Regions from separate parts of the Micromonospora sp. RTBAU3-60 genome, predicted to be linked through region 2. Evidence: riboswitches for the same ligand, from Rfam matches in the RefSeq annotation. Region 2 holds a riboswitch; each other region holds the start of a gene.

Region 1 (3,959 bases), on a different contig from region 2:
TCGAGGACGAGATCATCGACCGGCCGGAGTTCCGCGAGTTCCTGAAGGCCTGGTGGCCCCGGCTGCACCCGCGACACGTGCTCGGTTGGCTGGCCCGCCCGGAGCGGCTGCGCCGGTACGCGGGCGGCATCCTGTCCGGGGCCGAGATCCGGCTGCTCACCGAGGCGTACCGGACGCTGGACCGGGCCGGGCTGACCATCGCCGACATCGCCCTGCTGGACGAGCTGGACGCGCTGCTCGGCAAGCCGGTGCAGCGGGCGAAGCCGAAGCGCGACCCGTTCCAGCTCGCCGGGGGCGTCCGGGAGCTGAGCACGTTCGCCGACCGGCAGCGGGCGGCCCGGGCGGCGGCCCGCGAGCGCCCGGAGGACTACCGCGACTACGCCCACGTGGTGGTCGACGAGTCGCAGGACGTCTCCCCGATGCAGTGGCGGATGATCGGCCGGCGGGGCCGGCTGGCCTCCTGGACCGTGGTGGGCGACCCGGCGCAGACCGCCTGGACCGGCGACCCGGAGGAGCTGACCCGGGCCCGGGACCAGGCGCTGGGGCGGCGGCGCCGGCACCGCTACGAACTCACCACCAACTACCGCAACTCGGCGGAGATCTTCGCGGTGGCGGCGGCGGAGATCCGTCGGCTCTACCCGGACCTGGCGCTGCCCACCGCGGTCCGTACCACCGGCGTCGAACCGGTCGAGCTGACGGTGCCGCCGGCCGAGCTGGCCCCGGCCACCGTGACGGCGGCCCGCACGCTGCTGGCCGAGGTGGAGGGGACGGTCGGCGTGATCACGCCGGTGCCGCGCCGGGACGAGGTGGCCGGCTGGCTGGGCGAACTCGGCGGCGGCCGACTCCAGGTGGTGACCAGCCTCCAGGCCAAGGGCATGGAGTACGACGGCGTGGTGCTGGTGGCGCCGAGCGAGATCCGGGCCGATCCGGGGTCCGGCGTCCGGACGCTCTACGTGGCGCTCTCCCGGGCCACCCAGCGCCTCACCACCCTCGACCCGGTCGGCTGACAACGGCCCCAGCGTCGGCTGCAGCAACGGCTTCAGCGACGGCTTCAGGTCGGCGCGCGGCGAAAGACGCGCCGAGCTGAAGGCGTCGTAGTGGCGCCGCGCCACCAGATCACTTGCATATATAGCGATGTGAGCATAGATTGGGCCTGGCCGGGGTGCGGGACGAAAGGGTGTGGGCGTGGGCGCAGGTCATGACCACAGCGGCACGGTGGCCAACGCCGCGCACCGCCACCGCGGCCGGCTCTGGGCCGCTTTCGCGCTGCTCAGCGCTCTGATGCTGGTCGAGGCGGTGACCGCCTTCGCGACCGGTTCGCTGGCCCTGCTCTCCGACGCCGGGCACATGTTCACCGACGTCCTCGGCATCGGCATGGCCCTCGCCGCGATCACCGCCACCCGGCGCGCCGACACCGACCCGCAGCGCACCTTCGGGCTCTACCGGCTGGAGGTGCTGGCCGCCCTCGCCAACGCGGTGCTGCTCGGCGCGGTCGCCGCGTACGTGCTCGTCGAGGCCGTCCGCCGGTTCGGCGAGCCACCGGAGGTCCTCGCCGGACCGATGCTCGCCGTGGCGGTGCTCGGCCTGCTCGCCAACCTGGCCGCGTTCGCGCTGCTGCGCAGCGGGGCGCAGGAGAGCATCAACCTGCAGGGGGCGTACCTGGAGGTGCTCGGCGACCTGCTCGGCTCGCTCGGGGTGATCGCCGCCGCCCTGGTCATCACGTTCACCCGGTGGTGGTGGGCGGACCCGCTGGTCGCCGTGGCGATCGGGCTGTTCATCCTGCCGCGCACCTGGCGGCTCGGTCGGGCCGCGGTCCGCATCCTGGTGCAGGCCGCCCCGGAGCACCTGCAGGTGACCGCGGTGCACGACCGGCTGGCCGCGGTGCCCGGCGTCGCCGAGGTGCACGACCTGCACGTCTGGACACTCACCTCCGGCATGGACGTGGCCTCGGCGCACCTGACCACGACCCCGGGCACCGAGGTGGGCGAGGTGCTCGCCGCCGCGCGGGCCGCGCTGCACGAGGACTTCCGGATCGATCACGCCACGTTGCAGATCGAACCCGGGGCGTCACCCGGCGCCTGCGGCACCGTTGAGTGGTAATTGAGGACAACCTTAAATTCAAGTGGCTGTTGCCACTAATGCCAGCTTATGCCCGATTTTCGATCACCGCCACCGGGGACGGGTCGAGGCAGCGCCGGTAGGCTCGGTCGCGGCCTCCGCCGGGCGGCGCCCCTGCGGCGCCCGCGGTGGCCGTCGCCTAATCGCCGCAGCACGGCGAGCCGGGGAACCACGTACCTGGGGTGCATCCGCGTCAGCGGTAGGGATCTTCCGTCCCGAACCCGTCAGCTAACCCGGTCGGCGGTTGACGGAAGGACATGTGAATGCCAGCAGTGGCACCTGTACGACGGACGGCCGCCCGGTTGGCGGCCCTGCTCGTCGCGGCGCTCGCCCTCGGCGTCGCGACCGCGCCGGTCTCCCCCGCCTCGGCGGCTCCCCCGACCGGCCTGCTCGCCGCCGCGCCCGGCGACGACGAGGGCGGCACGCCGGCGCTGCGCGCCCAACTCGACGCGGCCAGCAAGGGCTGGCTGGAGGCGCGGGCGGCGTTGAACCGGTCGGTGGGCCGGCAGCAGCAGCTCACCGCCCAACTCAAGACGATCAACGCGGAGCTGGGCGTACGCGACGCCAAGGTGGGCGAGATCGCCGGGTTGGCGTACCGCACCGGACGGCTCGGCACCGCCGCGGCGCTGCTCGGCAGCAGCAACCCCGAGGGCTTCATGGACCGGGCGCTCACCCTGCAGCAGGTCGCCGCGCACGAGGACCGCGCGCTGCGTGACCTGATCGACACCCGGGACCAGGCCACCCGCACCCAGGCCGCGCTCAACCGCGAGATCCAGGAACAGCGCAAGCAGGTCGCGGTGATGGCCAAGCGCAAGGACCAGGCGGAACGCGCGCTGAAGGTGGCGAACAACCGGGCCACCGGCACCGCCGGCGGCAGCGTGCAGGGCACGTCCCGGGCGAACGCCACCCCCGCGCCGCGCAACGCCGACGGCTCCTGGCCGCCGGAGTCGTGCAGCGTCAGCGACCCGACGCCGGCCGACGGCTGCATCACCCCGCGTACGCTGCACGCCCTCCAGCAGGCCAAGGCGGCCGGGTTCACCCGGTACGTCTCCTGCTACCGCCCCAGCGGTTCGGGTGAGCACCCGAAGGGCCGGGCGTGCGACTTCGCCGCCCAGAAGGACGGTTTCGGCGGGGTGGCCACCGGCGGCGACAAGACGTACGGCAACAACCTGGCGGCGTACTTCATCCGCAACGCCGATGCGCTCGCCGTGCTCTACGTGATCTGGTACAAGCAGATCTGGCTGCCCAGCAGCGGGTGGAAGGCGTACAGCGGGGGCAACGGCGACCCGTCCAGCGACCACACCAACCACGTGCACCTGTCGGTGTACTGAGCGCGCGGTGGCCCGCCGCCCGGCGGGCCACCGTACGCCCACCGACGTACGCCGGATGTCGCCGTGCGCCCCACGACGCCGGGGCGGCGACGGTCGAGCATCGAGGGCATGAGCCGACTCTCGCCCACCACGCGCAAGGCCCTGCTCACCCTGCACCTGGTCACCTCGCTGGGCTGGCTCGGCGCGGACCTGGTGCTGCTCACCCTGGGCATCGCCGGGCTGCGCGGCGCCGACCCCGGGGTGGTCTACCCGGCCGCGGGGCTGCTGGTCACCTACCTCTTCGCACCGCTGAGCGTGGCGGTCTGGCTGATCGGGCTGGTCAGCGCGCTGCTCACCCCGTGGGGCCTGCTGCGCTGGCGCTGGGTGCTGGTGAAGTTCGCGATCACCACCGGGATGCTCGGCCTGGTCCTGCTGCTGCTCACCCCGACCGTGCGGGGGCTCGGTGAGCTCGGGCCGGAACTCGCCACCGGGGACCGGCTGGACCTGGTCATCCCGCCGGCGGTCTCCAGC
Region 2 (3,959 bases):
GCGGCGCGGCCCGGCCGATCCCGGCCAGCCGGGCCACGGTCGCCGGGTCGGTCACCGGGCGGGCCCGGCCGGCGACGTACGCCTCGTCGTCGCTCTCCTCCGGCGGGAAGGAGTGCAGCGCGTAGCGGCCATCGCGTTCGAGGTCGCGGCGCTTGGGCGAGTCGATGACGAAGCAGTAGAGCCCCTCGTCGGTGATGACCGGGGAGACCGGGTGGACCCGGGGGCCGCCGTCGGCGCGGACCGTGGCGAGGTAGCCGAAACCCGGCCCGTACTGCTGCAGGAGAAGGCGGATCTCGTCGGCGAGTCGGGGCTCGTCGGCGGCGAATTCGGACCAGGAAGCCATGCGGACATTCTATCGAACACGTGTACGAAGATGTAGTCCGACACGCAGGTCACCCGTTCCGGTCGCTATGGTGTTCCGATGCTGCTCTCCGACCGCGACCTGGTCTCCGAGATCAAGGCGGGCACCCTCGCGCTGGAGCCCTTCGAGCCCACGCTGGTGCAGCCTTCCAGCATCGACGTACGCCTGGACCGGCTCTTCCGGGTCTTCAACAACCACCTCTACACGCACATCGACCCGTCCGTGCAGCAGGACGACCTGACCTCGATGGTGGAGGTGCCGGAGGGGGAGCCGTTCGTGCTGCACCCGGGCGAGTTCGTGCTCGCCTCGACGCTCGAGGTGATCTCGCTGGGCGACCAGCTCGCCGGCCGGCTCGAGGGCAAGTCGAGCCTGGGCCGGCTCGGGCTGCTCACCCACTCCACCGCCGGCTTCATCGACCCGGGCTTCTCCGGGCACGTCACGCTGGAACTCTCCAACGTGGCCAATCTGCCCATCACGCTCTGGCCGGGCATGAAGATCGGCCAGCTCTGCATCTTCCGGCTCTCGTCGCCGGCCGAGCACCCGTACGGCTCGGCGGTCTACGGCTCGCGCTACCAGGGGCAGCGCGGGCCGACCCCGAGCCGGTCCTGGCAGAACTGGCGGGTCTGGCCGACCCGCTGAGCACGCCGCAGGGGCCCCCGCGGCGCGGGAGCCCCTGCGGACCGGTCAGCCCGGGCGGCCGTAACTGTTGATCTGGCCGTCGTCGACGCGTTTCATGGTGATCGGCTTGCCGGACTGGGAGGCGTGCACCACCCAGCCGCCACCGACGTACATGGCGACGTGGTGCAGGTCGCTGTAGTAGAAGACGAGGTCACCGGGGCGTAGCTCGCTGCGGCTCACCCGCCGGGTGACATCGTGCTGCTCGCGGGCGTTGTGCGGCAGGGAGACCCCGGCCTTGGCCCAGGCCGCCATGGTGAGTCCGGAGCAGTCGTAGTGGTCCGGGCCGGCGGCACCCCAGACATAGATCTTGCCGATCTGGGCGCAGGCGAACTTCACCGCGACACCGGCCGGGCCGCCCGGGTAGCCGGCGGGGCAGGGCGCGGGGCGCAACGGCCCGCCGCCACCATTGCCGTAGACCTTGAGGCGGAGCTTCTGAAGCCGGGCGATCTCGGCGTCGATCTGCTTCTTCTGCGCCGCGAGCTGGGCTTCGGTACGGGTGAGCTGGGCGACCATCTCGTCCAGCGGCTTCTTCTTCGCGGCGAGTTGGTCGCGCAGTTCGGCGACGGCTTGCACCTCCTGCCGCTGGTGGTGCGCGAAGCGGTCGAGCAGTTCGAGGCCGTTGACCACCTCGCTCGGCGACCGGCTGCCCAGCAGGGCGTTGACGGTGGAGAGGTTGTTGCCCTTGTACGCGTCGGCGGCCAGCCCGCCGACCTGCCCGAGGGCGGCGTCGACCCGGGCCTCCAGCGGCGCGATCTGCTTGGCCAGCGCGTCGGCCTGCTTGCGCCGGGCAGCGAGCTTCTCGCGGGTGGAGTTGACCTGTTCGATGATCGGTTCGAGCTTGTTCCAGTCCTGGTCGATCTGGCGCTCGATCTCCGCGACCGACGGTTCGGCGTGGGCCGCCGTGGCGCCGCCGGTCAGGACGACGGCGGTGCCGACCAGGGCGGCGAGGGCGGTGGTGAAGCGGGACCAGCGTGAACGCGGCGCAGCCGCCGACCGGTCGACCGACCGGACCGACGGTGGCCGCGGGGCATGGTATGCCACCGGGCTCCGTACTCCTTCTTCCTGACCGCCTACCGGGTTAGCTGACGGGTTCGGGCGGGAAGGGAGGCGCCCTACCGCAGTGGCTGCGGATTCACCCCAGGTACCTGGGTCCCCGGCTCGCCCGGAGGCGACTCGGCGGTGTCCGACCGTCACCACCCGGGTTGGACGGTGAACCTACCGGTCGACGACTGACCAGACTAGGGACCGTTGTTATCGTTCCGCAACCCGTTGGGCCGTGACACTCCGTACCGGATTCGCGAACAAGCGGGGCATGAAGGTTTTCTACGGACAACATCTCAATTCGGAAAGGTATTGACCACAGGGCATCGGCGGAGTGAGGGTGGGGGCGCAGTCACCCCCATCCCTATCTGGAGGTTCAATGCACCTCTCAGCACTGCCACCGCGCAGACGGATACTGCTGGCCGCCGCCGTCGCGGCGGCCACCGCTCTCGCGACCAGCGGTCCCACCGCGGCGGCACCCCTCACCGCCGGGACCACCGACAGCGCAGACCGCCAGCAGCAGTACGCCACCGCGGCGGCGGAGTACGGCGTGCCGCAGAGCGTCCTGCTGGGCGTCTCCTACCTGGAGTCCCGCTGGGACACCCACACCGGCCAGCCCAGCACCAGCGGCGGCTACGGCCCGATGCACCTCACCGACGCCGAGCAGGTCGCCTCGACCCCGTCCAGCGCACACGTGGACGAGAACGAGGACCCCCGCGGCGACGAGTCCCGCCCGCTCACCGTCGACCTGAGCGCCGCGGCTGCGCCGTCCGGGGACGCCCTGCCCCAGGCTTCGCTGCAGACCATGGACGCTGCCGCCGACCTCACCGGCGAGTCGAAGGAGACGCTGCGCACCGACGCGGCCGCCAACATCCGGGGCGGCGCGGCGCTGCTGGCCTCGTACCAGAAGGAACTGGGTGGGCCGGTCGGCGCCGGCAGCGACCCGGCGGCCTGGTACGGCGCGGTGGCCCGGTATTCCGGCGCGGACACCGAGGACGCCGCGGCGGCCTTCGCCGACGAGGTGTACGACCAGCTGAGCCAGGGCGCCAGCCGGACCACCGACGACGGCCAGCGGGTGACCCTCGCCGCCACCGCGGTGACGCCGGACGAGTCCGGGCTGCACAAGCTCGGGCTGCGCCGCGCCGAGCGGCCGGACGGGATCGAGTGCCCGGTCCGCCTCGCCTGCGAGTGGATCCCCGCGCCGTACGGCGAATACACGATCCCCGAGACGAACATCGTGGACTACGGCAACTACGACATCGGCAACCGGCCGGCGCAGCAGAAGATCGAGTACATCATCATCCACGACACCGAGGGCTACTTCGGCCCCAGCGTGCGGCTCGTCCAGGATGTGACCTACCTCGGCTGGCACTACACGCTGCGCTCGGTGGACGGATACGTGGCCCAGCACATCAAGGCCAAGGACGTCGGCTGGCAGGCCGGAAACTGGTACGTCAACGCCAAGTCCATCGGCATCGAGCACGAGGGCTTCGCCGGCCACGGCACCTGGTACACCGAGGCGATGTACCGGACCTCGGCCAAGCTGGTTCGCCACCTGGCGCTGCGGTTCCAGATCCCGCTGGACCGGCAGCACATCCTCGGTCACGACAACGTCCCTGGCACCACCGCCGGGACCGTCGCCGGCATGCACTGGGACCCAGGCCCCTACTGGGACTGGTCGCACTACTTCGACCTGATGAAGGCGCCGTTCCAGTCGACCGGCACCCCGCACACCGGCCTGGTCACCATCGACCCGGACTTCGCGTCGAACAAGCCGGCCTTCTACGCCTGCAACCAGCAGCCGCCGGGGGTGCCGAAGCCGGTGCCGCCGGCCGAGCCCTGCCCGCTGCGCGGCTCGTCCTCGGTCATCCTGCGCACC
Region 3 (3,959 bases), on a different contig from region 2:
TGCGCGCGATGGCCAGCAGCACGTGCCCGTGGTTGGTGAGGAAGGTCCAATTCCGGCCGCTCCCGTTCTCGCCCGCTGTCGTCGCCATGGTGGCCATGGTATGGCCCGTCCGGCGGTCAGCGAGCCCGGCGGCGGGCGGGCCACCGGTGGCCGGGCCCCGGGCCGGCCGCTGGTGACCGACGACGTATGAAATCCATATCACGTAAATCTTGACGTATCTTGGCTCAGGGTGTGACCGTGGTTCCCGAGGCCGCCTCTGCCGCCGGCCGGGTTGACCAGGCCATTTTGCGCGAGACCGAGGTGACTGCATTGACGCCGACCACTCCCGAGCAGGCGCTCGCCGAGCTGTCCGCTGGTAACCGTCGCTTCGTCACCGGAGCGCCTCGTCATCCGAACCAGGACGCCGAGCACCGTGCCGCCGTCGCCGACGGCCAGCACCCGTTCGCGGTGATCGTGGGCTGCGCCGATTCGCGGCTCGCCGCCGAGATCATCTTCGACCGCGGCCTGGGTGACCTGTTCGTGGTGCGGACCGCCGGCCACACCGTCGGCCCCGAGGTGCTCGGCAGCGTCGAGTACGCGGTCGCCGTGCTGGGCACCCCGCTGGTGGTGGTGCTCGGCCACGACTCGTGCGGCGCGGTGCAGGCCGCCCGCGAGGTGGTCGCCACCGGCACGCCCCCCGCCGGCCACCTCGGCGCGCTGGTGGACGCGGTCGTGCCCAGCCTGGCCCGGGCCGCCCGGCAGGGCGTCGAGGACCTCGACGACATCGTCGACATCCACATCGCGCGGACGGTGGAGGCGATGCTGGCCCGGTCCGCCGTGCTCGCCGAGCGGGTGGCGGCCGGACGGTGCGGGGTAGTCGGCATGTCGTACCGGCTCAGCGCGGGCGAGGTGCGGACGGTGGCCGAGGTGAAGGCGGGCGTGACGTTGCCGGTCCCGGCCGCGCCCGCGGCTCCGCCGCCCACCGCCGTCGCCGGTTGAGCCCTAGTTGACGACGAGGGGCCGCCCCGCTGGTCGCGGAACGGCCCCCTCGGAGCGGTACGGCAGCTACAGCATCGACACGTGTACGTGGTCCGTGTGGTTGGAGGGCCCGCTGTAGGACTTCCACCCGGTCGCCGGGAACCAGATCTGCCGGTTCCAGATCACGTAGTAGACGCCGAGCCGGTCGGCGTTGCGGATCACGAAGGCGGCGAGGTCGTTGCCGTACCTTCGCATGTCGTTGTTGTGCCAGGGGGAGAAGCCGCTGCGCTGCAGGGACCAGTCGCAGGCCCGGCCCTTGGGGTGCTCCCAGGGCCCGCCCGGGCGGTAACAGCCCACGAAACGGTCGAAGCCGGCCCGCTTGACCTCCTTGTACATGTGCAGCGTGCGCGGGGTGATGTAGCCCGAGGTGGTCGGGTCCTTCACGCTGCGTGATTCGGGCAGCCAGCCCCCGTCGGCGGTCCGGCCGGGACCGATGCGGGCGACCGGGGAGGTGGCCGAGACCAGGCCACCGGTGAACCCGCGCCCGCCGACCAGCGCCAGCGCCTTCTCCGCCTCGGCCTTCTCGCGCTTCATCGCGTTGGTCTGCTTCTGCTGCTCGCGGACCTCCGCGTCGAGCGCGATCTTGGCCTGCTCGGCGCGATTCTTCGCGGCGTTGACCGCGGCGAGCTTCTGCGCGTTCATCAGGTTCAGCTCGTCGAGGGCGGAGGCCCGCCGGACAAACGAGTCGGGTGCGTTGCTCTCCAGCAGCATGGCCATCGCGCCCATCCGGCCGGTCCGGTAGGACTGCGCGGCGATCTCGGTCACCTGTGGCCGCAGCGCGTCCAGGTCGGCCTGCGCCGCCCGGATCTCGAGGCCCAGTTGGAGCTGGCGCTGCTTCGACTTGTCCAGCTTCGCCTTGGCTTGCAGGTAGCCGCGGTTGGCCGCGTCGATGACCTCGGTGATGAGCGGCGGATCGTTGTCCTCCTCGTGCCCCGAGGGGGTGGGGGTGTTGGGTGCGGCCAGCGCCGGGGTGGGCCCGGCGACGATGGCGAACGCGGCGAGCACGGCCGCCACGGGTGTCAACCAGCGGCGCAGGGGTGCCGTCAACAGTGTTCCCTTCCGTCGACCGCCGACCGGGTTAGCTGACGGGTTCGGGACGGAAGTGGCCCCTACCGCCTGCGCGGATTCACCCCAGGTACCTGGTTCCCCGGTTCGCCGTGGGGCGATTGGGCGGTGGCACCGCAGGCGCCGGTGCGCGCCTTCGGCGGTGACCGGCAGTGAGGTTACCCGACGTCCCGGCTGCGGAGCTACGTCCCGAAGCCGACCAACCGCACGTTTTCGTCGTCGCCCTGCGTGACCAGGGTCGCGTTTGAGTCGGACGGTCACGCTCCGGAGTGTCACCATGTGGCCTCGGTGCTCCTCTCCGGTCCGGACCGTCCGGCGGCCGCTCCGCCGAGCGCCTCCAGCGCGTCGTGCCGTTCGGCCGGCGGCCGGGACGCCGGCGGGCGAGGCTCGGGGTCCGTCGCGGCGCCGGCCCGCCCGGCGGTGCGGACCACCGCCGCCAGACCGGTGGTCAGCGGTACGGCGGCGATCAGGCCGAGCGTGGCCACCGCGCTACGGACGATCTCCTGGGCCATGAACTCGCTGGTTAGGATCTCGATCACCGGTCGCGAGTCGGCGACCAGCAGGAGCAGCAGTGGCAGCGACGCGCCCGCGTACGCCAGCACGATGGTGTTGACCGTGGAGGCGATGTGGGCGCGGCCCACCCGGGTGGCCGCCCGGTAGAGCTGCATCCGGGACAGCCCGGGGTTCGCGTTCGCCAGCTCGGTGACCGTGGCCGCCTGCGTGACCGTGACGTCGTCCAGCACGCCGAGCGAGCCGATGATGATGCCGGCCAGGAGCAACCCGTGCAGGTCGACGTCCTGCTGGAACATCGACAGCGTGGTGGCGTCCTCGCTGCCGTAGCCGGTCAGGTGGGTGGCCGCGGTGGCCAGGGTGCCGAGGAGACCGGTCAGCACCAGGCTGCCCAGGGTGCCGAGCACCGCCACCGAGGTCTCGGCGGTGATCCCGTGGGTCAGGTAGAGCACCACGAACATGATCAGCGCGGCGCCGACGATCGCCACCAGCAGCGGCGGCTGGCCGGCGCCGATCCCGGGCAGCACGAAGCCGAGCAGCACGGCGAAGCTCGCCACCAGGCCGCCCAGCGCGGCCAGCCCGCGCCAGCGCCCGAACGCCACGATGGCGACGGCGAAGAGCACGGCCAGCCCGACCAGCGGTGTACCGCGCTGGTGCTCGGCGATGTTGTAGCTCTTGGCCGTCGGATCGGCCGGGTCCATCAGCTCGACGAGGATGACCTTGTCGCCGACCTCGACCCGTGGCGAGCCGGGGCCGGCCGGGAGGGGTGCCTCGATCTGCCGGCCGGCGTCCGGGCCCTGCTCGGCGGCGACCGTCGCGGTCCCGCAGGGACCCGTGGGCCCGCCGGCGCCCTCCTCCGGCGTCGGCGGGCACGGCTCGGTGACCACCCGGGTCACGGTGCCGTGGTAGCGCGGCAGGTTCGCGTCGCCCGCCGGCTCCCGGCTGTCCCGCGGCCAGAGCACCAGCGCGGCGACCACGGTCGCCAGGAACAGCGGCACCACCGTGGCGACCAGGATCCGTCGCACCCGGGGCGGGGCGGGCGGAGCGGGACGGGTGTGGTCGGCGCCCATGGCGAGTCTCCGAACGAGTCACGGCTGGATACGTGTCACCGGGCTGGCCGGCTCACCGGGCCGGCGCTGGCGCCGGCGAGCGAGCGGAGACCGGTCGTCGCCGGGAATGTTAGCCAGGCCGGGAGGCCGCCGCAGCCGATGTGCGATCTCCCTGGTTCCGCCCGGCCCGCTCCGCGGCGCCCACTAGCGTGGTTGCCGTGCGAACGGCGACAGCGGTGACGACCGGACCGTGGGTCCGGCTCCTGCTGCTGCTCGGCACCCTGGTCGGGCTGGCCGCCATGCACACCCTCGGCCACG

Evidence for each region. A riboswitch is a leader RNA that binds a small molecule or an ion and turns the genes downstream of it on or off. The one in region 2 is predicted to bind cyclic di-AMP.
Region 1: another riboswitch for cyclic di-AMP. It lies ahead of ACY34I_RS23705 (coiled-coil domain-containing protein); the one in region 2 lies ahead of ACY34I_RS03440 (C40 family peptidase).
Region 3: another riboswitch for cyclic di-AMP. It lies ahead of ACY34I_RS05895 (coiled-coil domain-containing protein); the one in region 2 lies ahead of ACY34I_RS03440 (C40 family peptidase).

What each region holds. Positions count from the first base shown of each region.
Region 1 is NZ_JBUEGB010000026.1:41,078-45,036, forward strand. Features, by position in the region: gene ACY34I_RS23695 (HelD family protein) at 1-1,007, shown strand, start outside; gene ACY34I_RS23700 (cation diffusion facilitator family transporter) at 1,186-2,100, shown strand; cyclic di-AMP (ydaO/yuaA leader) riboswitch at 2,245-2,377, shown strand; gene ACY34I_RS23705 (coiled-coil domain-containing protein) at 2,382-3,449, shown strand; gene ACY34I_RS23710 (hypothetical protein) at 3,558-3,959, shown strand, end outside.
Region 2 is NZ_JBUEGB010000002.1:278,881-282,839, reverse strand. Features, by position in the region: gene ACY34I_RS03450 (pyridoxamine 5'-phosphate oxidase family protein) at 1-343, opposite strand, end outside; gene dcd (dCTP deaminase) at 422-1,000, shown strand; gene ACY34I_RS03440 (C40 family peptidase) at 1,046-2,080, opposite strand; cyclic di-AMP (ydaO/yuaA leader) riboswitch at 2,093-2,228, opposite strand; gene ACY34I_RS03435 (N-acetylmuramoyl-L-alanine amidase) at 2,460-3,959, shown strand, end outside.
Region 3 is NZ_JBUEGB010000004.1:114,880-118,838, forward strand. Features, by position in the region: gene ACY34I_RS05885 (helix-turn-helix transcriptional regulator) at 1-97, opposite strand, end outside; gene ACY34I_RS05890 (carbonic anhydrase) at 310-978, shown strand; gene ACY34I_RS05895 (coiled-coil domain-containing protein) at 1,045-2,064, opposite strand; cyclic di-AMP (ydaO/yuaA leader) riboswitch at 2,070-2,200, opposite strand; gene ACY34I_RS05900 (YibE/F family protein) at 2,355-3,662, opposite strand; gene ACY34I_RS05905 (hypothetical protein) at 3,860-3,959, shown strand, end outside.